One region of the Duganella vulcania genome, then DNA from elsewhere that is predicted to be linked to it. Evidence: predicted binding sites of a transcription regulator. Region 1 holds the regulator's gene; each other region holds the start of a gene.

Region 1 (4,122 bases):
GTCCAGGTGACGCAACGGGTGGGCGTAGTCCGGCCACACCGGCTGGAAGAAGCGCTGCACCATGGCGGCGTCCACCTCGTCCAGCGAGGCCGGCTTCCATTGCGGCGCGTTGTCCTTGTCGATCACCAGCGCGCGCACGCCTTCGATCACTTCGCCATCCTCGAAGTTGTGGCGCACCAGCGTGCGCTCCATGCGCAGGCAGCCGGCCACGTCCAGCGCGGCGCCGCGCTTGACCAGCTCGTGCGTCACGCACATCATCAGCGGCGAGCGCGTGGCCATGACCTGCAGCGTCTTTTGCGCGAAGGCGCTGTCGTCCGTTTTCAGCGAGGCGATGATGGCCGGCACCGAGCCGGCGCCGAAGTGGCGATCGATGGCGGCGCGCTCGGCCGCCAGCTTGCTGTCGCCCGCCGCGCCCTTGAACGGCTCGGCGAAGGCGGCGATGGCCTCGGCCAGTTCCGCGCCGGCGGTCGATTCCAGGATGGCCTCCAGCACCTCCATCGCTTCGGCCGGCGCGTAGTGGTCGGCCAGTCCCGCGTACAGCGCGTCGGCCGCGCTAATGGTCACGCCGGTCACGCCGAGATAGCAGCCCAGCTTGCCCGGCGCGCGCGACAGGAAGTAGCTGCCGCCCACATCCGGGAACAGGCCGATGTTCACTTCCGGCATGGCCATTTTGGTCCGCCCGGTGACGATGCGCACGCGGCAGCCGGGGCCGCCCTGCGCCACGCCCATGCCGCCACCCATGACCACGCCATCCATCAGCGCGATGTACGGCTTGGGATAAAAATGGATCAGGTGGTTGAGCGCGTACTCCTCGGTGAAGAAGTCCTCCACCAGCGCGCTGCCGCCCTGCGGCGTGGCGCGGCCGGCGTCGTAGAAGAAGCGGATGTCGCCGCCGGCGCAGAAGGCCTTCTCGCTGCTGCTGCGGATGACCACGGCGGCCACGCCGCTGTCGTCGCGCCACGCCATCAGCGCCTGCGTGATGTCGCGCACCATCGCCAGCGATAAAGAGTTCAAGGCCTTGGGCCGGTCCAGCGTGATGAAGCCGGTTCCGTTGCTGACGCTGGTGTGGACGTATTCGCTCATGGGGTGCGCAGGATAGTGGTGAAAACCCTATTCTATGCGGGCGCAAAAAAGGGCGCCAGTGCGCCCTTAGTTTGATGGTGCCGGGGCCGTTGTTATAGGGCGGCGGCAGCGGGTTCGTAGCTATCCGGGAGATGCTTGATCGCATCGTGACCGTGCTCTTGGACCTTGGCTTTGTACTTCATGACCTGCCGATCCAGCTTGTCGACCAAGGTGTCGATGGCGGCGTACAGGTCCTGGGACAGGCTTTCCACGTAGACGGTCTTGCCCGACATGCGCAGGTTGATTTCAGCCTTCTGGCGTTTCTCTTTCTCTTTAAGGTTATCTACGGTCAGGATGACAGCAATATCAATCACTTGATCAAAGTGGCGGGTGACGCGTTCCAGCTTGCTCTGCACGTATTCACGGATGGCCGAGGTCACTTCGAGATGATGTCCACTGATGGTGAGATTCATACACACTCCTAAAGATAATGTCGCTTCTTACGGTTAGTGCGGGGCCCATTGCTACCGGGCGCGCAGGAACCAAGTAACTACAAAGACTTGCGGAGACTGACTGGCGGGATTTTCAAAGCTTCGCGATATTTGGCAACAGTTCGTCGCGCAATCACCATGCCTTGTTCTCCCAGCATGTCCGCAATCTTACTGTCGGATAAAGGATTTTTCGGGTCTTCTGCTCCTGTCAATTGCACAATGAGTGCGCGTATCGCCGTCGAACTTGCTTCCCCCCCCGCTTCGGTGGCGACATGGCTACCAAAGAAATATTTCAACTCAAACATGCCATGCGGGGTCAGCATATATTTTTGAGTTGTTACACGAGAAATAGTGCTCTCGTGTAGACCCAGTGTATCAGCAATTTCGCGAAGCACAAGGGGGCGCATGGCGACCGCGCCGTGCGAGAAAAAGTTCTTTTGTCGTTCTACTATCGCTTGTGCGACGCGCAAAATCGTGTCGAAACGCTGGCGCATATTCTTGATCAGCCACTTGGCTTCCTGCAGCTGCGCGCCCATCGCGCCCTCGCCTTTTCCCTGCTTGAGCAGGTTGGCGTACATGGCGTTCACGCGCAGGCGCGGCATGACGTCGTTGTTGAGGCTCACTTGCCAGCCGTTGCGTGATTTCTTGACGATCACATCCGGCACCACGTAGTCCGACACGTCCGACGCGAACGCCGAGCCCGGATGCGGATTGCACTGGCGGATGACGGTTTGTGCTTCGCGCAAATCCTCGTCGTCGCACAGCAGCGCCTTCTTCAATTTGTTGAAGTCGCGCTGGGCAAACCAGGTCAAATGATTTTCCACGATGGCCAGCGCCATGCGCCGCGTGACCAGCGGGATGCCCGGCAGGCGCTTGATCTGCAGCGCCAGACACTCGGACGCGTTGCGCGCGCCCACGCCCATCGGGTCGAAGCTTTGCAGCAGCGACAGCGCGGTGCGCAGTTCGTCGAGGTCCACCTCCAGCTCTTCCGGCAGGCGGGCGTGGATTTCCTCCAGCGATTCCTCCAGGTAGCCGTTCTCGTCCAGCGCGTCGATGATCAGCTCGACCAGCGCGCGGTCGCGCATCTCCAGCACCGTCACGCGCATCTGCTCCATCAGGTGCTCGCGCAGCGTGCAGTGGCTGGCCTCGAGCTGCGGACGCGCATCCTCGTCGTCGGGCGCCTTGCTGCGGCCGGCGTCGCTCCAGTCGACGTCGGCGTCGCTGCTGGTGCTCTCGGTGTCGGCGGCCGGGCCGTCGTAGTTGTCGGCGTCGGCGGCCGGCGCCTCCTGGGCGTTGGGCGGGCCTTCCGGCGGCGCGTCGCCGACCGGGGCTTGCTGGCTGATGGCGCCGTCCGACAGCAGCCGCAGCGAGCGGTCCAGCGGGTCGTCGAGGCGCTCCAGCAGCGGATTATCGGTCAGCAGCTGTTCCAGTTCCTGATGCAGCTCCAGCGTCGACAGTTGCAGCAGCCGGATCGACTGCTGCAACTGGGGCGTCAGCGCGAGGTGCTGCGACGTGCGCAGTTGCAAAGACTGTTTCATGGGTCACATACGGAAGTGTTCACCCAGATACACGCGACGCACCGATTCGTTGGCGATGATGTCGTCTGGCCGGCCTGAAGCCAATACCGTGCCCTGGTTGATGATATATGCGCGGTCGCAGATGCCCAGCGTCTCGCGCACATTGTGATCGGTAATGAGGACGCCGATGCCGCGTTCCTTGAGGAAGCGCACGATGCGCTGGATCTCAATGACGGCGATCGGGTCGACCCCGGCGAATGGTTCGTCGAGCAGCACGAAGCGCGGGTTGGTGGCCAGTGCGCGCGCGATCTCCACGCGGCGGCGCTCGCCGCCCGAAAGCGACAGCGCCTGGTTCTCGCGCAGCTTTTCGATCTGCAAATCGGCCAGCAGGGTATTGAGCCGTTCATCAATGGCAGCCTTGGATAAAGGCTTGCCGTCCACTTTCTGGATTTCGAGGACGGCGCGGATATTTTCTTCCACCGTCAGCTTGCGGAACACCGACGCTTCCTGCGGCAGGTAGGACAAGCCGAGCGAGGCGCGGCGGTGGATCGGCAGCGAGGAGATGTCGGTGCCGCTGATGTCGATGCTGCCGGCGTCCGACGGCACCAGGCCGACGATCATGTAGAACGAGGTGGTCTTGCCGGCGCCGTTGGGGCCGAGCAGGCCCACCACTTCGCCGCATTCCACTTGCAGGGACACGTCATGCACGACCTGGCGCTTGCCGTAGGTCTTTTGCAGGCCGCGTACGATCAGGGTGCTACCGCAGGATGGTTCCATGCTCACTTCTCCGTGGCCGGCGGCGTCGACGCGGCTGGCGTGGCGGCCGGCGCGGCCGGGCGGATGGTTGGCTGGATCACCATGGTGCCGCGGCCGGCGCCCGGCTTGCTCTCGCCGGTGACGGTGTTCTTCACGGCGAACTGTTCCTTGCGGCTGTCGTAGGAAATGAACTCGCCGTTGACCTCGTCGCTGAGGCGGCCGCCTTCGAGGCGGCGCACCTTGGCCTTGGAGAACAGCTTGACCAGGTCGGTCTTGTTGCTGTACTCGATGCGCTC
Region 2 (4,122 bases), on a different contig from region 1:
TGATCACCGCGGTCAAGGCCGTGTCGCTGAACGTGCCGCTGGTGGTCCGCATGAAGGGCACCAACGAAGACCTGGGCAAGAAGATGCTGGCCGATTCCGGTCTGCCTATCATCGCAGCCGACACCATGGAAGATGCAGCGAAGAGCGTAGTCGCCGCCGCTGCCGGTCAAGCTTAATTAAGGAATCAACATGTCCATTCTGATCAATAAAGATACCAAAGTCGTTACCCAAGGTATTACCGGCAAGACCGGTCAATTCCACACCCGCGGTTGCCGCGACTACGCGAACGGCAAAGCTGCCTTCGTCGCAGGCGTGAACCCGAAGAAAGCCGGCGAAGATTTCGAAGGCATCCCTATTTTCGCTAACGTCACCGAAGCGAAAAAAGAAACCGGCGCCAACGTGTCCGTGATCTACGTCCCGCCAGCAGGCGCGGCCGCCGCGATCTGGGAAGCTGTCGAAGCCGAAATGGATCTGGCCATCTGCATCACCGAAGGCATCCCTGTCCGCGACATGATGGCCCTGAAGGACCGCATGGCCAAAGCAGGTTCCAAGACCCTGCTGCTGGGCCCTAACTGCCCAGGCCTGATCACTCCTGACGAAATCAAGATCGGCATCATGCCAGGCCACATCCACAAGAAGGGCCGTATCGGCGTGGTTTCGCGTTCGGGCACCCTGACCTATGAAGCAGTCGGCCAGCTGACCGCGCTGGGCTTGGGCCAATCGTCGGCAGTCGGCATCGGCGGCGACCCGATCAACGGTCTGAAGCACATCGACGTCATGAAGATGTTCAACGACGATCCTGATACCGACGCGGTCATCATGATCGGCGAAATCGGTGGTCCTGACGAAGCCAACGCGGCTTACTGGATCAAAGACAACATGAAAAAACCGGTCGTCGGCTTCATCGCCGGTGTAACCGCTCCTCCGGGCAAGCGCATGGGCCACGCCGGCGCGCTGATCTCCGGCGGCGCTGACACCGCACAAGCCAAACTGGAAATCATGGAAGCTTGCGGCATCACCGTCACCAAGAACCCGTCCGAAATGGCGCGTCTGCTGAAAGCCATGCTGTAATAACAGCCGGCTTGATTGTGGAATAATGAAGGGGAGCCCAGCGCTCCCCTTTTTTGTTTTGGAGACCAGATTGGCGAAGATCATCATCTCGCGGGATGGGCAAGTCGAACAGCAAGTACAACTGAGCAAAGAACGGATGACCATCGGCCGTCACCCGCGCAACGACATCGTGCTGACGCATCCGGCCGTCAGCGGCGACCATGGCGTCATCGTCACCATCCTGGACGACTCCTTCCTGGAAGACCTGCACAGCACCAACGGCACCTTCGTCAACGGCCACCGCATCGGTAAGCATTTCCTGCAACACCGGGACGTGATCAAAATGGCCAAGTTCCAGATCGAATTCATCGCCGACGGCGTGCGGCCGATGATGGCGGCAGCGCCGCTGCTGGCGCAAATCGAAGTATTAAATGGCAACAATGCCGGCAAACAAATGGCGTTGACCAAGCCGCAGACCACCCTCGGCCGCGCCGGCGGGCAGGTGGTGGTGATCCACCTCCATCCGGACGCCTACACCATCACGCATCAGGAAGGCGCTCAGCCGCCGCTGGTCAACGGCATCGCGCTTGGCAAGCAGGCGCAACGCCTGAATCATGGCGACGTGATCGAGCTCGGCGGAACGCAAATGGCCTTCCGCATCGCCTGACAATAATTGTCAGGACGCCGCCGGCTGACAAATTGCGGCGTAGCGAGTGACAAAAAACGGCAGTCCGGATAGCCAAAAGCGACAGTTTTTGGCAGGTTTCGACGGTTTCGGGGGCAAAAACGGGGTGGCACACCAATTGCACTTAGCTCACTGTCCCACCCAATTTGTAGTTCAACACACCCAGGAGTCGAAAATGAAATCCATGAAAATGATGAAGAAACAAGCCCAGGCCGGCTTTACCCTGATCGAACTGATGATCGTGGTTGCCATTATCGGCATCCTGGCCGCTGTTGCGATTCCTGCGTACAGCGACTACACCATCAAAGCCAAGATGGCCAACGCCCAGGGCGCGGTCGACTCGATCAAAACCGCCGTGGCGCTGTGCGCCCAGGAAGGTGGCGGCGACTTGACCGGCTGCGACTCTGGCGCCAAAGGCGTGCCGACCTTTACCCCGACTAAGGAAGTGGCCACCGCCACCGTCAAGGACGGCATCATCACCGAAACCTTCGCCACCAACGTCGGCAAAGACATCGACGGCAAGACCGCCATCTTCACTCCAAACATCGCCGCCGGCGCAGCCAACGTGAACTGGACCGTGACCACCACCGCCACCAACCCCGTAGCAATTGCAGCGTTGACCAAAAATAACGCTACGCCTTAATGAAGTAGTGGCGGCGTAAAAAACCGCCTGCCTGGACGCGTCAAGATCGCGTTCAGTGCAGGCGGTTTTTTTTTCGTCCGTGGCGCGCGAATCAGACGATCTTCTGGCGGTCGGCGATCAATGCCTCGTAGGTCAGGTTTTGCAGCATCGTGTAGTGGACCGGATCCAGGTCGATGAACTGCACGCCGTAGGTGAACACCTCGGGCTTGTCGCCGGCGGCGGGCTTGACCACGTTGATGTTGCGGATGGTCGCATTCGGATTGATCCGCACCTGGCGGTTGCCGGGCTGGGCGATCAGGTAGAACGACAGGCCGACCTGGGTCTCGTCGTCCGACAGCTTCTTGGACGACTCGATCAGCGCGCCGGACACGCTCAGGTTCACCAGGAACACCGAGGTGGTGCCGATGGGCGAGGTGACCTGGGCCGGGATATCGACCTTGACCCGCATCGCCGCGCGCAGGCTGGTCCCCTGGATGGACACCGGGAAAGACAAGTGGACATAAAACAACGGACGCGGGAAAACCCGCTGCACCACGCAAGAGAACGAGCACACATTTACGCCGGAAAACACGCGGATGGTCAGCTTGTCGCCATCGTTGAGGGCGATCGGAGCGCCGTTCTCGAAGGGTACCTTGACGATCATATACTCGTCCTTCATCCAGCCAATCAGCGTGGAGAAGTGCTGGATCGGCTTGATGGTACGGTGCGTAATGAACTGAATCCTGCCGCCTACCTGCAGGTTCATCTGCTCGAATTCGTATTCCTGAGTCTTGGCTTCGCTCGGTGGAGGGTTGCTGCTCATTCAAATTCTTTCTCGTATGCGCGAGGCGGGTACGGTGAGGCCTACGTCAAAAATTACTTCTGTGACATTGATTATATACGCGCCAATCAAAGGTAACAATCAGACAATAGGGCGGGTTGCTAATCGATGGCAGACTAGGCTGCTGGGGGCGGGGCAACGTTGAAAACCGTTGCATTTTGGAGTTCGTAAGGGACGCGAAGGTTGCTGCCCCTGAAGTCTTTCTTGTTGCGGGTAACGAGCAAGCGCCCGGTCACATTGGCCGTACCTTGGATGACGGCGTCGGGCAGGCGAATCTTGGGTGGGTTGATCAAGCTGCTTGCGCGTACTCTGGCCGCCTCGGCCACGATGGCATCGCTGGTATGAATGACTGTAAATGTTGCCAGGAAATCGCGGATTGTCTGCATTTCTTGAGGGGTAATCTTCCCCCAACCAGCCTTGGCAATAGGCTTCGATATGACTTCCATCCAGGTGATCGCGCTGATCCCTATGTCATCAAAATAAGCAATTTCGGTTACCGCTTGTTGGCTTCCATTCAGCGCGTCGATCAGGATATTACTGTCGAAAAGGGCTAATCCCATTCTGCCCGGACCTCTAGCTGATACTCCAGCCCGTCCTCGGGGAACACATCCTTGCCCTTCAATATGCCGAAAGCAGCAGCGATAGCTTTGTTGCGCGCTTCAAGCTTGGCTGCAATATCGAGCTGCACCGCCTGTTCATCCGGCACGGCCGGCTTTTGAACTTGCTCTTCTGGTAGATGCTGCATTTCAACCTCCAGAGTGGGCTTTGAAAGGGAAATTATAGGCCGGTGCACGCTCACTGGCGCAGCTGCGCACAATTGTTTGATCTGGATCTACCTCACTCCTGATATTTGGCTGATTAGCTCGTCACGCTCCAGTCGCCCGACTTGCCGCCATGCTTCTCCATCACCCGGATATCGGTCAT
Region 3 (4,122 bases), on a different contig from region 1:
AGATGTTCGACGCGCTGGCGCCGAACATCCGCAAGACGTCCGAGCTGGTGCAGGAGATCGCGGCGGCGTCGGAGGAGCAGAGCTCCGGTGTACGGCAGATCAACAGCGCGGTGGTTCAGCTGAGCCAGACCACCCAGGTCAACGCGGCCAGCTCGGAGGAACTGGCGGCCACGTCGGAGGAGATGAGCGCCCAGGCCGAGCAGCTGGGCCTGTTGATGGCGGTGTTCAAGCAGTACACGGTCGCCACGCCGCAGCGCAGTGCGGCGCCGCGCCGTGCCGCCGTGCTGAACGCGGGCGCCAGGGCGCAGCGTCCGGCGCGCAAGCTCGACCTGGTGGCCGACGGCGCGCCGGACGAGACCAAGTTTACGCGCTTCTGATTACGGCTTGACGAACTTCAGCGTCATGCGGTCGCTCTCGCCGATGGCCTTGTACTTGGCGCGGTCCTCGTCCTTGTTGGCGTAGGTCGGCGGCAGCGCCCACACGCCGCCTTTGTGCTCGGCGTTGTCCTTGGGATTGGCGTTGACCTCCGACTGGTCGGCCAGCTTGAAGCCCGCCGCCTCGGCCAGGCCGATCACATATTTCTCGTGCATATAGCCGGTGCTGGCGTCCTTGTCCTGCGTCTTGGCGGCCGGCAGGCGGTGCTCGACCACGCCGAACACGCCGCCCTTTTTCAGGCTGGTGTAGACGCTGCCGAACAGCACCTTCAGGTTGTCCGGCCCGGTTTCCATCCAGTTGTGGACATTGCGGAAGGTGAGCACCATGTCGACGCTGCCGGCCGGCGCGAACTCATACTTGCGCGGCGGCGAGAACACGCCCAGCGCCACCTTGTTGTACACCTCCGGCTTGGCGTTCAGGCGCGCCATGAAGCGCTCGGCTCCCTTGCGCTCGTTGGCGTCGGGCGAGGCCAGGTCGTTGCCGGCGGCGATCAGCTTGCCGTGGTCGCGCAGGTAGGGCGCCAGGATCTCGGTGTACCAGCCGCCGCCCGGCGCCAGTTCGACCACGGTCATGTTCGGCTTGATGCCGAAAAAGCTCAACGTCTCATACGGATGGCGATAGACATCGCGCTCCACATTGGCCGGCGTGCGCGACGGCGCCGCGATGGCGGCCTTCAGCGCCGCGTCCTCGGCGGCGAAGGCGCCGCCCGCGATCAGCATGCTGGTGGCGAGGATGGCAAGTACGGTTCGTTTCATGCAGGGTCTCCTGATGGATCATGGTTGTGGCGATGCGCAGCCGCTCGCCCAGCGCGATCATCGGCCAACCTTGCCAGATGGTCAAGCGAATTGGGACGGACACCCGGCGGACACTTGCGGACACTCCCGGACACTCGCGCGGACAGTCCGGCGGACATCCGGGCCACGGCAAACATGGCAAATGCACCAACTTGCAACATGAATACCCGTGGCACACATTTTGCCTATCTCGTTCCTTAATCCGGCGCTAATATTGCAAAACCCGCGGAAACGGCGGCGGATATTCAGGTGTAGTGCGAAGCAACGAGCGGTAACGAAGTAGTTCCAGCTGGAAGAGCAAATAAAAAGCAGAATCCCGGGCGACCGGCCCGCAATCTAATCCTTGCTGTTACGTTTTTGGAGATACGATGGAACGACGTGCATTCCTCAATGTTAGTAGTCTGGCCCTGGGTACGATGTTGCTGCCCGCCTTCGGCCGCGCAATCGCGGCGGAAGAGCTGCTCAAGCCAGTCGCCCTTCAATTCAAGAAAATGCTGGCCGACACCGCGATGACCGCGGCGACCCAGGCCGGCGCCTCCTACTGCGACGTGCGCGTGGGACGCTACCTGAACCAGTTCATCACCACGCGCGACCTGAACGTCGAAAACGTGGTCAACACCGAATCGGCCGGCGTCGGCGTGCGCGTTATCGCCGGCGGCGCCTATGGCTTTGCCGCCACCAACGACATGACGCCGGACGGCGTGGCGGCCGCCGCGCGCCAGGCGGTCGCCATCGCCAAGGCCAACGCCAAGCTGCAGACCGAGCCGGTGATCCTGGCCCCGGTCAAGGGCGTGGGCGAAGTGGCGTGGGCCACGCCCATCGTCAAGGACTGGCGCACCGTCGCCATCAAGGACAAGGCCGAGCTGCTGATCGCCGCCAACAAGGCCGGCATGGAGGGCGGCGCCAGCTTCATGCAGTCGCTGCTGTTCCAGGTGAACCAGCAGAAGTACTTCGCCTCCACAGACGGCTCCTACATCGACCAGGACATGCACCGCCTGTGGATGCCGGTGTTCGCCACTGCGGTCGACCAGAAGACCAACAAGTTCCGCTCGCGCCAGGGCCTGTCGGCGCCGGTCGGCATGGGCTACGAATACCTGGACGCCCGCCCCGAGCACAAGATCAAGGCGGCCGGCGGCGTGACCACGCTGTACACCAAGTCCTACGACCTGATCGAGGACGCGCGCGCGGCCGGCAAGCAGGCCAAGCAGAAGCTGACCGCCAAGTCGGTCGAGCCGGGCAAGTACGACCTGGTGCTGTCGCCGGAACACCTGTGGCTGACCATCCACGAATCGGTCGGCCACCCGACCGAGCTCGATCGCGTGCTGGGCTACGAGGCCAACTACGCCGGCACCAGCTTCGCCACGCTGGACAAATGGCAGTCGAAGAAATTCAAGTACGGCTCGGAACTGGTCAACATCGTGGCCGACAAGACCACGCCCGGTTCGCTGGCCAACGTCGGCTACGACGACGAAGGCGTCAAGTGCAAGCGCTGGGACATCATCAAGGACGGCATCCTGGTCAACTACCAGGCCACGCGCGACCAGGCCCACATCATCGGCGAGAAGGAATCGCACGGCTGCTCGTACGCGGACAACTGGAGCAGCGTGCAGTTCCAGCGCATGCCCAACGTCTCGCTGCAAGCCGGTAAGAAGAAGATGACCCCGGACGAGATGGTCAAGGACGTCAAGAAGGGCATCTACATCGTCGGCGACGGCTCCTTCTCGATCGACCAGCAGCGCTACAACTTCCAGTTCGGCGGCCAGCTGTTCTACGAAATCAAGAACGGCAAGATCGGCGAGATGCTGGAGGACGTGGCCTACCAGTCGAACACCCAGGAGTTCTGGAACGCCTGCGCCGGCTTGTGCGACGAGCGCGATTGGCGCATGGGCGGCTCCTTCTTCGACGGCAAAGGGCAGCCTTCGCAGGTGTCGGTGGTGTCGCATGGCGCCAGCACGGCGCGCTTCAACGGCATCAACGTCATCAACACCGCACGCAAAATCGGCTAAGCCCTGGAGACCACGAGATGAAGAATTTGAGTCAAGACGAAGCAAAACGTATCTGCGACAAGGTGCTGTCGCTTTCCAAGGGCGACCAGTGCGAAGTGAACATCACCGGCAGCCGCAAGGGCAATATCCGCTACGCGCGCAACGCCGTGTCCACCGCCGGCTTGATCGAGGATACGCAGATGACCGTGTCGGTCGCCTTCGGCAAGAAGCAGGGCATCGCCAGCATCAACGAGTTTGACGACAAGTCGCTGGAAAAAGCCGTGCGCCGCGCGGAGGACCTGGCACGCCTGGCGCCGGAGAATCCGGAGTTCATGCCGACGCCGACCAAGCAGGAATACAAGGCCAGCCAGACCTTCTTCCAGAAGACCGCCGACATCGATCCCGAATTCCGCGCGCAGGTGGCGGCTTACAGCATCGAGAACAGCAAGAAGAACAAGCTGGTGGCGGCGGGCTTCTTCACCGACAGCGCGCAGTTCACCACCATCGCCAACTCCAACGGCGTGTTCGGCTACCAGCAGGATACTGGGCTGGACTTCACCGTCACCGTGCGCACCGAGGACGGCCGGGGTTCGGGCTGGGTCAAGCGCAGCGTGGGTGACGTCAGCAAGTTCGACGCGCGCGAAGCGTCCAACGTGGCGATCGAGAAGGCCTTGAAATCGGTGGACGCCAAGGCGCTGGAACCGGGCCGCTACACGGTGATCCTGGAACCGGCGGCGACCTCGGACCTGCTGGGCTATATGTTCAACGGCTTCGACGCGCGCCAGGCCGACGAGGGCCGCAGCTTCCTGTCGAAGAAGGGCGGCGGCAACCGCATGGGCGAGAAGCTGTTCGACGAACAGGTCAACGTCTGGGCCGACCCGTGGGACAAGGACGTGGCGGTGCTGCCG

Evidence for each region. The regulator sigma-54, encoded in region 1, starts transcription at its own class of promoters, with help from an activator protein. The targets are predictions, from matches to a motif close to TGGCANGNAANCTGCTTT.
Region 2: a site for sigma-54 is predicted at 1,843-1,860, ahead of GTP90_RS13195 (pilin). Genes of this name have one in related genera too.
Region 3: a site for sigma-54 is predicted at 1,400-1,417, ahead of GTP90_RS26065 (TldD/PmbA family protein). Genes of this name have one in related genera too.

What each region holds. Positions count from the first base shown of each region.
Region 1 is NZ_WWCX01000024.1:5,883-10,004, forward strand. It holds gene GTP90_RS15435 (enoyl-CoA hydratase/isomerase family protein) at 1-1,083, opposite strand, end outside; gene hpf (ribosome hibernation-promoting factor, HPF/YfiA family) at 1,176-1,535, opposite strand; gene GTP90_RS15445 (RNA polymerase factor sigma-54) at 1,613-3,091, opposite strand; gene lptB (LPS export ABC transporter ATP-binding protein) at 3,095-3,847, opposite strand; gene lptA (lipopolysaccharide transport periplasmic protein LptA) at 3,850-4,122, opposite strand, start outside.
Region 2 is NZ_WWCX01000018.1:21,849-25,970, reverse strand. It holds gene sucC (ADP-forming succinate--CoA ligase subunit beta) at 1-176, shown strand, start outside; gene sucD (succinate--CoA ligase subunit alpha) at 190-1,071, shown strand; gene GTP90_RS13200 (FHA domain-containing protein) at 1,142-1,717, shown strand; gene GTP90_RS13195 (pilin) at 1,911-2,378, shown strand; gene GTP90_RS13190 (flagellar brake protein) at 2,470-3,180, opposite strand; gene GTP90_RS13185 (PIN domain-containing protein) at 3,315-3,758, opposite strand; gene GTP90_RS13180 (hypothetical protein) at 3,749-3,943, opposite strand; gene moaC (cyclic pyranopterin monophosphate synthase MoaC) at 4,057-4,122, opposite strand, start outside.
Region 3 is NZ_WWCX01000069.1:12,496-16,617, reverse strand. It holds gene GTP90_RS26075 (methyl-accepting chemotaxis protein) at 1-377, shown strand, start outside; gene GTP90_RS26070 (class I SAM-dependent methyltransferase) at 378-1,190, opposite strand; gene GTP90_RS26065 (TldD/PmbA family protein) at 1,598-3,235, shown strand; gene GTP90_RS26060 (TldD/PmbA family protein) at 3,253-4,122, shown strand, end outside.